DNA from 3 places in the Ferdinandcohnia sp. QZ13 genome. Region 2 is predicted to be linked to each of the others. Evidence: predicted binding sites of a transcription regulator. Region 2 holds the regulator's gene; each other region holds the start of a gene.
What was found. The regulator CtsR, encoded in region 2, represses protease genes until heat stress. The targets are predictions, from matches to a motif close to ATGGTCAATAAAGGTCAAACA.
Positions count from the first base shown of each region.

Region 1: RGU12_RS04965 (ATP-dependent Clp protease ATP-binding subunit) is a predicted target of CtsR. The motif match lies at 3,797-3,817, and genes of this name have one in related genera.
Region 3: clpP (ATP-dependent Clp endopeptidase proteolytic subunit ClpP) is a predicted target of CtsR. The motif match lies at 1,663-1,683, and genes of this name have one in related genera.

Region 1 covers NZ_JAVIVW010000001.1:1,020,535-1,026,926, forward strand. The annotation lists gene RGU12_RS04950 (DUF5058 family protein) at 1-271, opposite strand, end outside; gene RGU12_RS04955 (helix-turn-helix domain-containing protein) at 491-2,569, shown strand; gene RGU12_RS04960 (YkvI family membrane protein) at 2,605-3,648, opposite strand; gene RGU12_RS04965 (ATP-dependent Clp protease ATP-binding subunit) at 3,944-6,079, shown strand; gene RGU12_RS04970 (DMT family transporter) at 6,125-6,392, opposite strand, start outside.
Region 2 covers NZ_JAVIVW010000002.1:291,234-297,625, reverse strand. The annotation lists gene RGU12_RS13200 (MgtC/SapB family protein) at 412-1,113, shown strand; gene RGU12_RS13195 (CtsR family transcriptional regulator) at 1,293-1,754, shown strand; gene mcsA (protein-arginine kinase activator protein McsA) at 1,777-2,322, shown strand; gene mcsB (protein-arginine kinase McsB) at 2,326-3,423, shown strand; gene clpC (ATP-dependent protease ATP-binding subunit ClpC) at 3,420-5,873, shown strand; gene radA (DNA repair protein RadA) at 6,064-6,392, shown strand, end outside.
Region 3 covers NZ_JAVIVW010000015.1:1,060,328-1,066,719, forward strand. The annotation lists gene rpoN (RNA polymerase factor sigma-54) at 1-691, opposite strand, end outside; gene RGU12_RS19030 (hypothetical protein) at 893-1,069, shown strand; tRNA gene RGU12_RS19035 (tRNA-Arg) at 1,414-1,485, opposite strand; gene clpP (ATP-dependent Clp endopeptidase proteolytic subunit ClpP) at 1,741-2,334, shown strand; gene RGU12_RS19045 (HPr family phosphocarrier protein) at 2,381-2,638, opposite strand; gene whiA (DNA-binding protein WhiA) at 2,777-3,718, opposite strand; gene mgfK (gluconeogenesis morphogenetic factor MgfK) at 3,761-4,732, opposite strand; gene rapZ (RNase adapter RapZ) at 4,732-5,622, opposite strand; gene RGU12_RS19065 (NUDIX hydrolase) at 5,641-6,099, opposite strand.

The sequences.
Region 1 (6,392 bases), on a different contig from region 2:
AGATTCTCATTAATGTTGTAGGGCTTCCTATTAGTGAAATCATAGAAATAGCAACAACAATGATGGCTAAAGATGGTCCTAATGAACTAATCGCACCGGCCCTTATCGCTGACTTTACCTCTGTTGATGTCATACCAACGGATTGACTTGTTTTTGATGCTAGTCGAATAAAAATGATTCCTTGAAAGATGACGATCCCAACTACCAGTGAAGCAAAGATCCAAAGTGGTAAGCTATTTGCGGTTTTTAATACTTTTTCCAAATCAAACATCCTCCTTTTCAGATTTTCTCCAAGTGTAAAATAGTTTTCTTACATTTTTTATTGAACTCCTCCTTTTAAAAGTAAGCGCATTCAAAATAATTAAGGTTGAAAATTCTATATTTTCTAATTTTTATAGTAATTTATTGAACCAGCTATTACAATGTATTATATTACATATATAATTCAAAAAAAACAGAACTTTCTATATATATACTTTTGGAGGTTAGGATGATAACAAATCAACTGCTCTCCTTTTTAGAAAAAGGGTTTGAGAAATCTTCTTATGAAATTTGGGTTCAAAAACCACATGATACTTCCTTTCAACTCTTACACAAAAAAGGAAAGTTAAAAAATGAAAATATTAACGTTTTAAAATTAAATTTCGATGACACATACACGACCTTTACGGATGAGGAGAATTTGTATATCTCATTTTCTTACGTGAATAGGCATCAAGTACTCCTTCGCTCCAACTGTATAACTTCTCCCTTTGATAAAAGAGATTTGGATTATTTATCTATTTGCTTTGAGCTATTGGACGCTAAAAGCCAGATTCAAGCAAAAGATGCGGAACTGGATATTTTGATTGAGGGAATCCGCTCTGTCTCTTCATCACTTGTTCTTGATGATTTACTAGAGAAAATTGTAAAAAACGCATTGTCAGTAATACCTGTAGCAAATGCAGGGTATCTCCAACTTTATGATCCTAATGAAAAGGTCATTATTACGAAAACAAGTGTTGGATTTGAACCAATCATTGGAAAACTGAGGATGAATGTAGGGGAATCTATAACTGGAATGGTTTTTAAGGAAGGGAAACCATTAATCTATCATTCGACAGACCAGATTTATAAAAAAATGGGCGATCACTCCATTTCCCCTGAAAACTTGCAGATTATCAACTCATCTTCAAAAGGAAAAGTGATTCAAGCCATCGTTAGTGTACCAATTTCGATTGGGGACCAGCGGATTGGTGTGATGACCATACACCAATTTGATAAGATAGGGAAATTTACTGAGGGTGATGTACGACTTTTACAAGGTTTTGCTTCACAGGTAGCAATTGCTATCCAGAATGCACGCCTTTATACAGAAGTGAACGAAAAATTACAAGAGCTTTCAAAAAGAAATGAAGTACACAATACCCTTATTAAATTCTCTCTCCAAAATAAAGGTTTAAAGACCATCGTAAAAGAAATAGGCAAAATGATAAATGGTAAAGTTTCCTTTTATGATTATTTGGAAAATGATTGGTATCATAACCAGGTCCATCAAAAAAGTGATTTTAGCGTAGATGAAATCTCTAGAATTTTTAAAAAGAGAAGACATGCTGTTTTCGTCGAAATCCGAAAACCTATAGAAGAAAAATATTATTTATACCCTATCATCAATGGCACCATTTTTCTTGGTTGTTTTATTTTACCCTACTCTACTACTTTGTCGATTATTGATCGGATTGTTATTGAGCAAGGTGGAGCCATTCTTGCCCTTGAGCTTGTAAAAAAACATACATTAGAAGAAATTTATTATAAGAAGACACATGAATTTTTTAATGAGGTTATTAAGAGTAGAGAACCCGAGGCTCTTATTGCAAAGAGAAAGGAATTCAATTTAATTCCATCCCACTCCTTTTTTGTTGGAGTCATCGAACTTGTAAACTATAAGGATTTATATAAGCTTGGTGCAGATATTCATAGTATCATCTCATTAATTAAAAAGAATATTCTTCACGTGAGGCTCATTTATGGGTTTCATAATAAAATCATTTTACTCGTTTCATTAGCTGACAGTTCGTTAGTTGATGATTTGATAAAAAGACTGAAAACCATTATTCAGAACTGGACGAATAATAACGACTCATTCGTATGCGTAGGTATCGGTTCAACTAAAAAGGGAGCTTATCACATAGGGAAGAGTTATGAAGAAGCAAAGAAATCCGTAGCATATCTAGTGAATAAAAAGGAAACAGGTATCATTACCTATGAAAGTATTGGGGTTAATCGGTTATTTATTAATCAGGATACGAATGAAATAGAGGAATTCATAAATGGCTTTTTTCAACCCTTAAATACTGCAAGGTCAAAGAAAAATGACTTAGAACTGACATTGCTAACCTATATCAAATTAAATAAATCGATAAACGAAACAGCTAAAAGTCTCCACATTCATATCAATACGTTATATCAACGCCTAAAAAAAATCGAGGAAATTCTTCATTTAAGTTTTAATGATCCAAAAGACTTTCTGAAAATCCAGTTAGCCTGTCACTTAAAAGAATCATTTGCTTACTCTGATGAGGTTCATTAATGAAAAGTAAAATAAAGAGGTTACCTTAAACCTCTTTATTTTTTCGGTAGGTGTTTCATTGGCCTTGCCAATAGAACTAATAAAATCAAACTCATATACCCAAACAATGGATATAAAAAAGAGATTAATGCGCCGTAGCCTAACTGGCTTAGACAATAGGCGATGGACAAAATACCGAATACAATTAGGATTGACGGGAGTTTGATGACATTTTTCAATTGACGCTCAAGCCCAAATAAATTCCCAATCACTGAAGTAAAGATTTCTCCATAAATCACAAGGATGTACAGCCAGGAGAAAGCAGCCATGAAGTTTTTCATCACCTCAGCCATTGGAATTTCAAAGGTATGTATATTTGGGAGTGACGACAAGGATATATGACTTGTTAATAAAATCAGACATAATGCACCTCCACCTAGCAATCCACCCCATCTTAATGTATTTTCATGTTTAATTTCTTTTGCAAGTGGAACCAAAACTGGCATCGCCATGGTTAGATTAAATGCAGCATATAAAAATGGCGAAATCATCCATTTATAACTTGGTGACTCTAACTCAGGTTTGCTAAATAAACTTGTTACATCCGTAGAAATGACTTCTACTGCTAAAACAACACTGAAGAAAATCATAATTGGTACCACAAACATGTTCACACCAAATAACCCTTTGACCCCATATATCAAAACAAATATGGAAAGCGCACTCGTCACAAAAATTCCAAGTTGAAAGGACAAACCTAATTGTTCGTAAAAGACTGCACCTGCTCCCGAAAGCATGACCGAAGTAACCCCTATCAGTACAAGAAGCATCAATCCGTTCACAAAAAATCCTGTTTTTCTTCCAAACAAATATTCATTAAATTCTTTATACGAAACAGCTTGAATTCGGTTTGCGATGATCATGATTCGAGTTCCTAACCATATAAATAAGAAACCACTTATTCCAATTCCGAATAAACCGTATAGACCATATTGGGTAAAAAATTCTACAATTTCCCGACCTGTTGCAAATCCTGCTCCTACGATTGTTCCAACATAAACAGCACCAATTTGAAATGCTGCCCCCCAATTCCCTCGCACAAATAGCCACCTCATTAATTATCTGTATTAATTCATGTATATGTACAAGTTCTTAAATTAAGACGAGCTATTCCTTCGTTGTCCGTGGCAAAAATTTCTAGTGCTTTTTACTTGAAAGTCAAAGATAGTCAAAGTATAATGTAGACATAAGGTCAAAGATGGTCAAACATCACGAACGACCTATTTTTGGGCCCATATGATATGGGTCACAAAGACGTTGCCACAGGATGTGGCGGCTTTAGTTTTTGGTCTTTAATTGGTCAAAGATAGTCAAAATTCAAGGAGGTAGTTGTTTATGATTTGTCAAGCATGTAATAAAAATGAAGCTACTATTCAGTTACACGTACAAGTGAACAATGACAAGCGACAAATTCAACTTTGCAGTGAGTGTTATGCGAAAGAGAAGAACAACATGAAAATACCTTCAGGAATGTACGGTTTCCCTAATTTTACATTTGATGATCTATTTAAAGGTAATGCCTTCGGTCAACAAATGGGAATGAATCAACAACAAACACAACCTAAACACGGAGGAAATGGCGGAGGTCTACTCGACCATTTTGGTCGAAACCTAACTCAAATGGCAAAGGCTGGACTTATTGATCCAGTAATAGGCCGTGACGAGGAAATCCAACGTGTCATTGAAATCTTAAACCGCCGTAATAAAAACAACCCTGTTCTAATTGGGGAACCAGGGGTAGGTAAAACTGCAATTGCAGAAGGATTAGCCCTACAAATTTCTGAAGGAAAAGCGCCAAGTAAGCTTTCAAATAAACAGGTTTATTTACTAGATGTCGCATCACTCGTTGCCAACACTGGTATTCGTGGTCAATTCGAAGAAAGAATGAAGCAACTCATTGCTGAGCTTCAAAAACGTAAAAATATTATCTTATTTATTGATGAAATTCACCTTTTAGTAGGTGCAGGATCTGCTGAAGGTTCAATGGATGCTGGTAATATTTTAAAACCAGCACTTGCACGTGGCGAGCTTCAAGTTGTCGGTGCCACAACATTAAAAGAATACCGACAAATTGAAAAAGATGCTGCACTAGAACGTCGTTTCCAACCTGTAACAGTGGATGAACCTACAGTTGACGAAGCGATTCAGATTCTTGAAGGTATTAAAGGAAAATATGAAGACTTCCATGGTGTAAGGTATACAGAAGAAGCGATTCGTGCCTGTGTAACATTATCACATCGTTACATTCAAGACCGCTTCTTACCAGATAAAGCAATTGACTTGCTTGATGAAGCTGGTTCAAAAATGAATTTAGCATCTGGAGCCACAAATCCAAAGGATATCGAAGCAGAGCTTGCAAAGATCGCAGCTGAAAAAGAAAAAGCTGCTGGGGAAGAAAACTACGAATTAGCAGCAAAACTAAGACATCAAGAAATTCTGCTAGAAAAACAATTAAATAATCCGGAAAATAAAGAAGAGTATGTGGTTGATGTAACGAATATCCAACAAATTGTCGAGAAGAAAACGGGTATCCCTGTTGGTAAGCTTCAAGAAAATGAACAACAAAAAATGAAACATCTTGCTGATAACCTTGCGAAAAAAGTAATCGGTCAAGAAGAAGCCGTTACAAAGGTTGCAAAAGCCGTTCGTCGTAGCCGTGCTGGCTTGAAGGCTAAAAATCGACCAATCGGTTCCTTCCTGTTTGTCGGGCCTACAGGTGTAGGTAAAACTGAATTAACAAAAACACTTGCTGAAGAACTATTTGGTTCGAAGGATGCCATGATCCGACTCGACATGAGTGAGTACATGGAGAAACACTCTGTCTCTAAAATCATCGGTTCACCTCCTGGATATGTCGGCCATGAGGAAGCAGGACAGCTTACTGAAAAAGTTCGTCGCAACCCTTATAGCATCATCCTTTTAGATGAAATTGAAAAGGCACATCCAGATGTTCAGCATATGTTCCTTCAAATTTTGGAGGATGGTCGTTTAACAGATAGCCAAGGACGCACTGTAAGCTTCAAAGATACTGTAATTATCATGACAAGTAACGCAGGAAGTGGCGGACCTAAGAAAATCACGGTTGGCTTTGAAAAAGCTGATACAGATGTTTATAAGGAAACATCTATCCTTGATTCACTCGGTTCCTTCTTCAAGCCAGAATTCTTGAACAGATTTGATGCCATCATTGAATTCAAACAGCTTGAAAAAGAACACTTACTACAAATTGTTGACCTTATGTTACATGAGCTTGAAGCAACTCTTGAAGAACAAGATGTAACCATCACGGTTGACGATGCTGCAAAACAAAAATTAGCTGAGCTAGGATACCACCCAGCATTTGGTGCACGTCCATTACGTCGTGTCATCCAAGAACAGCTTGAAGACCAAATCACTGATGTACTTTTAGAAAATGAAAACCAAACAAGCTTGAACGTAACAGTCGAAGAAAATAAAATTGTAGTAAAATAATCCACCCATAAAAAATGCAGAGCCACGTTTGAGCTCTGCATTTTTTTATATTGATTTTGTCTCCAATTCATTCACCTTTATCGGTGACTTACGATTTGAAAACATACTATGCAATACCATTCCACCCGCAATCATCAATAATCCAACAAAAGAATACATAGTGGGAAGAGGTGCACTTAATAATAGAACCTCACCAAAGATCACAAAAATAATCTGGGCTGACTGGGTGGCTTCAACCGCAGCAAGCTTACTTTGATCGTGCTTGACAAGCTCAGTTGCAAAAAAGAATAGCACGGTTGCGATAATCCCAGAG
Region 2 (6,392 bases):
CATTATATCACCCAACTGCAAAACGAAAACTGGTATACCGTAAACCCACAAAGCCACAAACGCTATAATTGTTTATCAATCTGCACGTAATCCCATACATATATACGAATTGATAACCATATACCAATATACGTCATCTTTTATAAAATATCTCCTCATATATCAGTGTTAAATTTTACATTTCAAAAATGATCTATATTTTTAAATGCATGGTTTATGATAAAAAATGTCTAAGGTCCTATGGCTGAAATACTATTCTAAAAAAGGTAATTTGGATAATCATAATCGTTTTGAACGATTCGTATAATGATAAAACACTACCTTTTTTCTGTTTAGATTAAAGGGGATTTTAAATTTTCTATCGAATAAGTAATTTACAGGTCTATGTCTATAGAACAGGGGGGATGTGACATGGCACAATTTTTTGCATCGTTCCAAACTCATGAATTTTTTACGATGTCGCTTCGCATTTTTATGGCCGCGTTATTATGCGGGTTAGTTGGATTGGAGAGAGAGGTACATAAACATCCTGCTGGTTTCCGTACACATTTACTGGTTGGAGTTGGTTCTTGTTTAATGATGCTGATGTCTATCTATGGGTTTCAGCCTTATTTAGAAATGAGTACAAATGTCCGTTTTGACCCGGCGCGAATCCCTTCATATGTAATTAGTGGTATTGGCTTTTTGGGTGCGGGTACTATTTTAGTAAGGGATGCTACGGTTCGAGGGCTAACTACTGCAGCGTCAATTTGGGTTGTTGCGGGCTTAGGGTTAATAATTGGATTAGGGATGTATGCTCCTGCCATATTAACAACAATTGTTGTATTATTAAGCTTAATTTTTCTAAACCGATTTGAAGAGTTCTTTTTTAAATCGAGAAAACGAAAAGTCGTTCATATCATTATTCATGAGAATATATCCTCATCTTCATCCATTTTAAAATTATTTAAAGATAATGGTTTTAGGGTGAAAGATTTTAATATTAAGTATTCAAAGGATAAGCTAGAAAACAATTGTCAATACACAATTGATGTGGAAGTGGCAAGTAAAAATGAACGTTTACGCTTATATGAAGAAATGTCTAAGCGGGAAATGGTACAAAAAATTTTTTAATTTGGTGTTTAGAGATGTACCGGGTTTGGAAAGTATAGGATAGTAAAGCCATTTAAATGTAAATGATTGCCTTTTTCTACTTTCAATTTCACATGCGAAACAGTTGAAAAATTAGTGCAGTCATTTTATATTATAGTTATAGTCAAATATAGTCAAAGTCAAGGTGAGGTGTGGTCATAATGAGGAATATATCTGATATCATTGAACAATATCTAAAAAGTGTTCTTGATACAAGTGATCGAGCTATAGTTGAAATTAAAAGAAGTGAGATTGCCGATAAATTTGAATGTGTCCCATCTCAAATTAATTATGTGATAAATACAAGGTTTACGTTAGAGAGAGGCTATTTGGTGGAAAGTAAAAGAGGTGGCGGAGGCTACATTCGGATTATGAGGGTGAAAACGAATGACGATTCTCAACTGATTAAGCAGCTTGTACGCCTTATCGATAAACGGATCTCTCAAACAAGTGCTGAGGATGTCATTTTGCGTTTGATTGAGGAGGAAGTGATCTCGAAAAGAGAGGCGAAGATCATGTTAAGTGTGATTGACCGCTCTGTCTTGTTTATTGAGCTTCCACATCGGGATGAACTAAGAGCAAGAATGTTAAAGGCCATGCTTACATCCCTTATGTATAGATAAAAGGTTATAGGAAGGTGTTATCATGATATGCCAAGAATGTAATCAACGCCCTGCGACATTTCATTTTACAAAGGTGATTAATGGTGAAAAGACAGAGGTTCATATTTGTGAACATTGTGCTCAAGAAAAAAGTGAGATGTTCATGTTTCCAGGCACATCTGGCTTTTCAATAGATAACTTATTAGCAGGACTTCTTCAGTTTGAGCCACTTACAGGTTCACAGCAACATGCATTTCAAAAAAATGAAGTTTTACAATGCGAGAACTGTAAAATGACTTTTCAACAATTTGCAAAGGTAGGTCGGTTTGGCTGTTCGCAATGCTATCCAACCTTTGAAAAACAACTCACCCCAATTTTAAAACGTCTGCATAGTGGCAATACACATCATACAGGGAAAATTCCAAAACGAATCGGAGGCTCATTCCATATTCGGAAAGAGATTGAACACCTTAAGCAAAAGATGCAGGAGTATATATCTTCCGAGGAATTTGAAAAAGCTGCAGATGTTCGTGACCACGTAAGAGAACTAGAAAAGAAACTGAGTGGTTACAAAGAAGGGGAGGTTTAATCAATGTCACTTGAGCATTTTATCAATCAAGCTCTGAGTGCTTGGATGAGTCAAGAAGGTCCTGATTCAGATATTGTCTTAAGTTCACGGATTAGACTTGCTCGAAATCTGAAAAATGTACCTTTCTCAACGGTATATTCAAATGAAGAAGCTGCGCAAATAGTCGATGTCTTTCAAAAAGGCTTTGCTGGAAAGAGTTTTCCCTCAATTGGAGAATTTGAATTATTAAAAATGATGGAGCTTCAGCCGAATGAAAAAAGGGTCCTGGTTGAAAAGCATTTGATAAGTCCACATTTAGCCGAAAACTCTCAGTTAGGAGCTTGTCTTTTATCTGAAAATGAAGAAATTAGCATCATGATTAATGAAGAGGACCATATCCGAATACAATGTTTATTCCCAGGGTTGCAATTATCAGAGGCTTTGCAGGTTGCAAATAACCTCGATGATTGGATAGAGGAACATGTTGATTATGCATTTGATGAAACTAGAGGCTATTTAACAAGTTGCCCAACAAATGTAGGAACAGGACTAAGAGCGTCTGTGATGATGCATCTTCCAGCACTCATCCTTACACATCAAATGAGTCGTATTATTCCAGCAATCAATCAACTCGGTCTAGTTGTAAGAGGAATTTATGGTGAAGGCAGCGAGGCGTTAGGGAATATTTTTCAAATATCCAACCAAATTACGCTTGGAAAGACGGAAGAAGATATTGTAGAAGACTTAAAGAGTGTAGTTGCACAGCTAATTGCACAAGAGCGCTCTGCTCGAGAAGCACTTGTGAAGACTTCCAACATACAATTAGAGGACCGTGTATTTCGTTCCTATGGGGTTTTAGCTAATAGTAGGATCATTGAATCGAAAGAAGCAGCTAAGTGTTTGTCAGATGTTCGATTGGGTATTGATCTTGGCTATATAAAAGATATATCAAGAACCATTCTTAATGAACTCATGATTTTAACTCAACCTGGATTCTTGCAGGTCTATGCCGGTGGGGCATTAAGGCCAAATGAAAGGGACGTCAGAAGGGCGTCTATCATTCGAGAAAGATTAAAACTAGAAAATAATAAGACTACTGACATGGAGGGTGATGGGTTATGATGTTTGGCAGATTTACTGAGCGTGCACAAAAGGTGTTAGCGTTAGCTCAAGAGGAAGCTGTGCGATTGGGACATAACAATATTGGAACTGAGCATGTATTATTAGGTCTTATACGTGAAGGCGAAGGAATTGCCGCAAAGGCGTTGCTTGCACTTGGATTAGGACCTGAAAAAATACAAAAAGAAGTAGAAGCCCTAATTGGCCGTGGTCAGGAAGGTTCACAGACCATCCATTACACACCACGTGCGAAAAAGGTAATTGAGTTATCAATGGATGAGGCTCGTAAGCTTGGCCACTCCTATGTAGGAACAGAGCACATCCTACTTGGATTAATTCGTGAAGGCGAGGGTGTCGCTGCAAGAGTATTAAACAATCTTGGAGTGAGTCTCAATAAAGCTCGCCAACAGGTTTTACAATTATTGGGAAGCAATGAGTCATCATCAGGGCATCATGGCGGTGGATCTGCTAATGCAAATACACCAACCCTAGACAGTTTAGCTCGTGATCTTACGGCGATTGCAAGAGAAGGAAGCCTTGATCCCGTGATTGGGCGTAGTAAAGAGATTCAACGTGTGATTGAAGTACTTAGCCGTCGTACAAAAAATAACCCTGTTTTAATAGGGGAGCCTGGTGTAGGTAAAACGGCTATTGCCGAAGGGTTAGCCCAGCAAATTATAAACAATGAGGTTCCAGAAACGCTTCGCGATAAGCGTGTAATGACACTTGATATGGGTACTGTAGTTGCAGGTACAAAATACCGTGGAGAATTTGAAGACCGCTTGAAAAAGGTAATGGATGAAATTCGCCAAGCAGGAAATATTATTCTGTTTATTGATGAACTTCATACGTTAATCGGTGCTGGCGGTGCGGAAGGTGCGATTGATGCGTCGAATATTTTAAAACCATCTCTTGCTCGCGGTGAGCTACAATGTATCGGTGCAACGACATTAGATGAATATAGAAAATACATTGAAAAAGATGCTGCTCTTGAGCGTCGCTTCCAACCAATCCAGGTGGATGAACCATCTGTAGAGGAGTCCATTTTAATTTTAAAAGGATTGCGTGACCGTTATGAGGCACATCATAGAGTATCCATCTCGGATGAATCAATCATTCAAGCGGTTAAGCTTTCTGATCGTTATATTTCAGATCGCTTTTTACCAGATAAGGCTATTGACTTGATTGATGAGGCTGGTTCAAAGGTTCGTCTTCGTTCGTACACAGCTCCGCCAAATCTAAAGGAGCTTGAACTAAAGCTGGAAGAGGTGCGTAAGGAAAAAGATGCAGCAGTTCAAAGTCAGGAGTTTGAAAAAGCTGCTTCATTACGCGACTCAGAACAACGCCTTCGTGAACAGTTAGAAGAAACGAAGAAAAACTGGAAAGAAAAACAGGGTCAAGAGAATTCTGAGGTAACAGTGGATGATATTGCAATGGTTGTATCAAGCTGGACTGGGGTTCCTGTATCAAAACTAGCTCAGACAGAAGCCGATAAATTACTAAATATGGAGGAAATCCTTCATTCACGTGTGATTGGTCAAGAAGAGGCTGTAAAGGCAGTATCTAAGGCTGTAAGGCGTTCACGTGCTGGATTAAAGGATCCGAAGCGCCCAACAGGTTCATTCATATTCCTAGGACCAACAGGGGTTGGAAAAACAGAATTAGCGCGTGCCTTAGCTGAATCCATTTTTGGTGATGAAGATGCAATGATTCGTGTAGATATGTCTGAGTACATGGAGAAGCACTCAACTTCAAGATTGGTAGGCTCACCTCCAGGATATGTAGGCTATGAAGAAGGAGGCCAATTAACAGAAAAGGTTCGCCGTAAGCCGTATTCTGTTATCCTCTTAGATGAAATTGAAAAAGCACACCCAGATGTGTTCAATATTTTACTTCAAGTCCTAGAGGATGGTCGTTTGACAGACTCTAAGGGCCGTACGGTTGATTTTAGAAATACGATTTTAATTATGACATCAAACGTTGGAGCTAGCACACTAAAACGTAATAAATATGTTGGCTTTGCGCTTGATGATGAGAAGCAAGATTATCGAAACATGAAGGATAAGGTAATGGAAGAGTTAAAAAAAGCATTCCGTCCGGAGTTCCTTAACCGTATTGATGAAACGATTGTCTTCCACTCACTAGAGAAGAAGCATTTAAGGGAAATTGTTACCCTAATGGCAGATCAGTTAACAAAACGCCTGCAGGAGCAAGAGTTTGAGCTTGAATTAACAGAAGCGGCTAAAGACCGAATTGCAGAAGAGGGATATGATCCAGAATACGGAGCACGCCCATTACGCCGTGCTATTCAAAAACAAATAGAAGACCGTTTGTCTGAAGAACTATTACGCGGTAATATAGAAAAAGGAAAGAAAATTGTAATGGACTATGTTAACGAAGAATTCGTAATCCAAACGAAAGAAACCGAAGAAACAAAAGAAACAGTGAAATAAAAAGACGTAAATGTAAAAGAGGTGTACATCAAGAATTGATTCATGTATACCTCTTTTTTTAGAAAATATCTAGCTCAAGGTGCCATCGGCTCGAGTTCATAAGCTAATCGTCCCTGTCAGCGATTATCTTGTGCTTGTCTCCTAAAGCTGAACTCCTTGCGCTTTTCTAATAAAGAAAGGATTAATGACGATGGCAAAAACAAAGACGAAGTTCACCTGTCAGTCCTGTGGCTATGAATCACCAAAATGGATGGGGAAATGCCCCGGATGTGGAGAATGGAATTCATTAGTCGAGGAAACCCTACATAAACCAGCTAGAAAAGGTGCTTTTGCTCATTCAAGCCCTACTGTTCAGCGCAAGCCTTCACCTATCACTTCAATCGAGTCAGAAAATGAACCTAGAATGTATACGACAAACAAGGAATTTAATCGAGTACTTGGCGGCGGAATCGTCCGTGGTTCACTTGTTTTAATTGGGGGTGACCCGGGTATAGGGAAGTCAACCTTGCTACTACAAGT
Region 3 (6,392 bases), on a different contig from region 2:
TGTCCGGAACAATATAATGCGCTTCTCCACCATGAAAGGCAGCACCTGGTCTCGGCTTTAGCGTTTGAATAAAATCAAAGACCTGTTGGATATCAAAAAGCTTTACATTTAGGTCCTTAGCGATTTCCTTCCATGACTTTTCGGCGAATCGTTCAAAATGTTCTTGTATAATTGTCTCCGCTAACCTGTTTCGATTTTGGAGTACCTGCAATTGCAGGAGAAGACATTCCTGCAGAGACCTTGCTCCTACTCCTATCGGATCTAAGCTTTGAATAATTTGAATCGCATTTTCAATAGATTCCTTATCGATATTAAGATCCCTTGCTATTTCTTCTGTAGGAAAATACAAATAACCATTACTGTCGAGTAGTTGGATGATATATTCGACCGTCTGTTTTTTCGTGTTGTTTAGTTTCATATAAGAAATCTGTGTGAGTAAATGCTCGTATAACGTTGTTTCTTTTTTACTTAGATAGTCGATTGGATTTATATACGTATCTTTTGTAACCTTCATTTTTTTTGGTCGTCCAAAATCTGATGGTTTTACATCAATGAGGGGATTTTCTAGTGTTTGCTCTTCTAGAAATTTAGTCAAATCCAAAGAAGAGTATTGTAAAAGAGTAATTGCCTGCGTTAATTCCTTTGTCATGACTAGCTTTAAAGATTGCTGCTGAAAAAGTCCAGTTTGCATATTCACTCATTGTTTCCCCCTTCCTTGAGGTGATTCAATAATATGGAAGCGTTTACTTTTTTATTCACAATTTTAATAAACATTTTGACTAAATGATATATCGTTTATTTTATCTTACTTCTATCGTATCGAAAAAGTTAAATTTTAGCACGCATTTTTATTCATTTTTTGAAAGAATCTACCTTAAAGAGGTGATTACTGTTGAAAAAGAATGAAATCATATACACAGGCCCAGTCACTGGGACACTTGATGAAGCAAAGAAAAATAAAAACAAAGAAGAGTTTGCATCAGAGTTCGATCCGATTCAAACGATGTGGGCTGTGAATCCTGTTGATGAGGATGTGTATGACGGTACACTGGGGTATAAGGATAACTAGGTTGATTTGAAAGTAAAGGATTGTGGGGGATGGCGCTATTCGTTCCATCTTTTTAGAATTTAGAAAAGTGAGGGGACGATTACGTCGTTTGCGTTCCCTTTTTGTTCGACTTTGAACCAGTGAGGGGACGATTACACCATTTGCGTTCCCCTTTTGTTTGATTTTGAACCCATGAGGGAACGATTACGCCATTTGCTTTCCCTTTTTGTTCGATTTTGAACCGGTGAGGGGACGATTACACTATTGTCGTTCCATTTTCGTACGATATTGAACAGTTGAGGGTACGGATACCTTATTTAATAAAAAAATGACCAGGAGATTTTCTCTGGTCATTTTTCTTGTAGCGCCCTCGGCAGGATTCGAACCCACGATAAGAGAACCGGAATCTCTTGTGCTATCCACTACACTACGAGGGCATGTTTTAGATGAAACTGCACTCATCATTATAGGATAGAAAGCTTTTGATTGCAAGATGTATGTTTAAATCTCGCCAAATCGGTTATGATGGAATACGTATGAAATTTTGATTTTTTCCCTGCCTAAAGAGGTATGGGATACTCGTTTGTAGAATAGTATAAGTTAGTAAAGCGAATTGTTTGACCTTTACTGACCTTAATTGTATGATGGAAATACATAACAAACCTTTTAATTTGTTTGAAGGAGGAAGTAAAATGAATTTAATACCTACAGTTATTGAACAAACAAACCGTGGAGAGCGCGCATATGACATCTACTCACGTTTATTAAAAGACCGTATTATCATGCTTGGAAGTGCGATTGATGATAATGTTGCCAATTCAATCGTGTCTCAGTTATTGTTCTTAGCAGCTGAGGATCCTGAAAAAGATATTTCTTTATACATCAACAGCCCAGGTGGTTCAATCACAGCTGGTATGGCGATCTATGATACAATGCAGTTCATTAAGCCAAAGGTTTCTACTATTTGTATCGGTATGGCTGCATCAATGGGTGCTTTCTTACTTGCAGCTGGTGAAAAAGGCAAGCGTTTTGCGCTTCCAAACAGTGAAGTTATGATTCACCAACCACTTGGTGGAGCACAAGGGCAAGCAACTGAGATTGAAATCGCAGCTAAGCGTATCCTATTCTTACGCGAAAAGCTTAACCAAATTTTATCAGAACGTACTGGCCAACCATTAGAGGTTCTTCAAAGAGATACAGACCGTGACAACTTCATGACTGCTGAAAGAGCAATGGAGTATGGTCTTATTGACAAGGTTATGTACCCACAAGATAACAATAAATAAGTAAATAAATAAAAATCCTCTCACATCATATCGTGAGAGGATTTTTTTATGCTTCTTTTTGAACAAATTCAGTTAAAGCTTCAACCGCAGCTTCTTCATCGTTTCCTTCTGCGATTAGGGTAATGGTTGCACCTGAGCCAATCGCTAAACTCATTAGCCCCATAATGCTTTTTGCGTTAACCTTTTTCCCATCCTTTTCTAAAAAGATGTCCGCAGAATATTTGTTTGCTTCTTGAACAAACATTGCTGCAGGGCGTGCTTGTAATCCCGTTCTTAATACAACCTCAACATGTCTTTCAACCATTTTTTTCTTCCTCCTCAAATTTGTGTGCAATTCTTAAGTTGTTTGTTTTTTTCTCATTAGTTTTCTATTCATACGTAGAATAAACCAAAAAGGTTTCAAAATGATAGCGCTTTATTTCTTTCCAAGTGAACAAAACACTCATTTGATCGATTGGCCTGCACGGAGCTTGTCGGCAATTTCATCTATTTTTCGAAGACGGTGGTTAATTCCAGATTTACTAATCTTTCCGGATGTTACCATTTCACCTAACTCTTTTAGAGTGACATCCTGGTAGGCCACTCGGAGCTCAGCAATTTCTCTTAACTTATCTGGTAAAATGCCAAGACCGACTGTTTCATCAATGTAGCGGATATTTTCTACTTGACGAATGGAAGCGCCGATTGTCTTATTTAAGTTAGCTGTTTCACAGTTCACGAGACGGTTCACTGAATTTCGCATGTCGCGAACAATACGTACGTCCTCAAATCGAAGCAATGCCTGGTGAGCACCAACAACATTGAGAAATTCTGTGATTTTTTCAGCTTCCTTCAAATACGTAATAAAACCTTTTTTTCGTTCTAATGTTTTGGCATTGAGATCGAAAACGTTCATTAATTCACAAAGAGAATCATTATGTTCTTTATATAATGAAAAAATCTCAAGATGATATGAGGAGGTTTCAGGGTTATTTACTGAACCCCCTGCTAAAAAAGCCCCGCGTAAATAGGAGCGTTTGCAGCATTTCTTTGCAACGAGGGCAGGAGAGATTTCTTGATGTAGGGAAAAACCTTCAAAAATCTTTAAATCTTCTAAAATATCCTTTGCTTCCTCAATCAGTCGAACAATATATACATTGTTCTTCTTGAGTCTCATTTTTTTACGAACGAGGAGCTCAACACCAACATTATAGCATTTTTTCAGTAATGTATAAATTCTTCTCGCGATAGCAGCATTTTCCGTTTGGATATCAACCGCTATTTTTTGGTTGGAGAAGGAAAGTGCGCCATTCATTCGAATCAAAGCTGAAAGCTCGGCTTTTGCGCAGCACTCTTTGATGTCTAGGTTTGTTAGTTCTTTTTTCGTCTCTGATGCAAATGACACAGGTTCCACCCTCCTTTTTATAATGAGGGGTGATTTATTCAATCACCCGTTTTTATTTTCTAAAACCATATTATATAAAAGATTTGCTACTTTTGTTGTATCATGTCTGATTACATCGTTATCATATGAAATTATTTTATCATTAATGATGGATAAACCTAAAGTAGAAAGCCTTTCTACGTCATACACAACTGGCTTCGCCAACTCTTTTGCATATTTATCCTTAATGCGCTCCGGGATATCTCCATCATTGACCAAAATGGTATCTATAAACCTCAAGCCCATATGATCATTCAAAGCCTGCACATGGTCACTTGCTGTATAGTTCAAGGTTTCCCCTGCCTGGGTCATCACGTTACAAATATAAACCTTTTTTGCCTTTGCATTTACGACCTCTTCGCCTATTTTAGGTACAAGCAAATTTGGCAAAATGCTTGTATAAAGGCTGCCTGGTCCAATGACAATCATATCGGCCTGTCGAATTTTTTCAATTGATTCGTTGAGTGGCTCAACATCATCCGGTGTTAAAAAGACACGCTTGATTTTTTTACCGGAGTATGGAATTTTAGATTCACCCGTAACAATAGTGCCATCCTCCATTTCAGCATTTAAAACGACACTTTTATTCGCTGCTGGAAGCACTTTTCCTCTTACTTTTAAGACTTTACTCATTTCAGTTACTGCGTGAACAAAATCACCAGTTATGGTTGTCATTGCCGCAAGGATCAAGTTTCCAAGTGAATGACCAGATAAGCCATTTCCACCTGCAAACCGATGCTGGAACAAATCTTCAATCAAGGGCTCCACATCTGATAAGGCAGCTAATACATTTCGAATATCACCAGGTGGTGGAATATCCATCTCATCGCGAAGACGACCAGAGGATCCCCCATCATCCGCAACCGTTACAATGGCTGTAATATCAACTGGCTGATATTTTAACCCTCGTAAAAGTACGGAAAGGCCAGTTCCTCCACCAATGATGACAATCTTTGGCTGTTTTGGATTGGTCATTACTTTCTTTCCTTTCTCCTCTCAATATCGCGGTGAGAAACATGAGTTTGATAGTCAGCCTTGAAATGATTTGCGATATATTCAGCTAGTGTGACAGAACGGTGCTGTCCGCCTGTACACCCAATTGCAATTACAAGCTGGCTTTTTCCTTCCCGCTTGTATTGCGGGAGCATAAATGCAAGTAGATCCGTTACTTTTTCGATAAACTTCTGGGTTTCCGTCCATTTTAGAACATAGCTTGATACATCCTCATCAAGACCAGTCTTTGGTCTCATCGAATCGATGTAATGAGGATTCGGGAGAAAACGCACATCAAACACAAGGTCAGCATCAATTGGAATACCATATTTAAAGCCAAATGACATCACGTTAACTGAAAAGGTAGGTCTTGAATGTGATGCGAACTGCTTTAGTATTTTTTCCCGTAGTTCCCTCGGCTTTAAATCTGATGTGTCATAAATATACTGGGCTCTCCCCTTCATTTCCTCTAGGATTTCCCTTTCAACCTGGATCCCTTCTAGTGGCGAACCAGTTGGAGCAAGTGGATGAGAACGTCTTGTTTCCTTATAGCGTGTGACAAGCGTTGTATCCTTCGCATCTAAAAATAAGATTTGTGGTGCAATCCATGAAACCTCTGAAAGCTCGTCAAGGGATGCAAATAAGCTGTCGAAAAATTCACGACCACGGAGGTCCATGACAAGCGCGACTTTATTCATTTTCCCTCCAGATTCCTTCATCAACTCAAGAAACTTCGGAAGCAGGGTTGGAGGTAGGTTATCTACGCAAAAATACCCTAAATCCTCAAAGCTTTGAATGGCCACAGTTTTACCTGCACCTGACATTCCCGTTATAATCACCAATTGTATTTCACTTGTTGAACCAACACTCATCGTTTTGCCTCCCCACATCTAACTAGGATCTAATCTATAAGAAAGTAATTGAAAATCTGGTGTATATGTAAATGTTCCATAAATAACCCCAGAACCTTTAAGTACGTAATCCAAAATATGATAATCGCCAGGAGCCATCGGCAGATTTGGTATATCCTTAATATCCTGCCATTTCAGGATACCTTCTTCGGATTCATCAACATTTTCTCCTTCAAAATCATTGGCTAAAAAAGAAAACATCATCCATTCAGAGGTTACCTTATCGCCTTCTTTAATGATAAATGTAAATATTCCTTTTATATCTGGATTTTTAAGATATAATCCTGTTTCCTCACGGTATTCACGGATACAGGAGTCACGAACTGATTCACCTGGCTCCATTTTTCCTCCAGGAGCAACCCACCATCCGCGTCGTGGTTTTTGCAATAGCAATACTTTATTATCTTTGCGTACTACGCAATTTGTTACTCTTTGCACTCTCTTTCACCCCAAGTCGGTCCCGTATAGGGCAGACCGTTTGTAAGCAATCTTATGGTTATTATTATACTATTTCTAACAGGTACTCACAACGAACAAGATTTGTATATTGTTTTTTGTTGCAGTTATAAATTGTGTACATGAAGGAGGTTGAAAAGGACCGAGGATTTCAAGGCGGCGCAGCTTTGAGTACCGGAGCGTATGTAGTTAATACGTGAGGAACGGAGAAGCAAGCCAACGCAGAAATTCGATGTGTCATTTTCGGCCGACTACAAAAAAAGGGGGCACAGGGG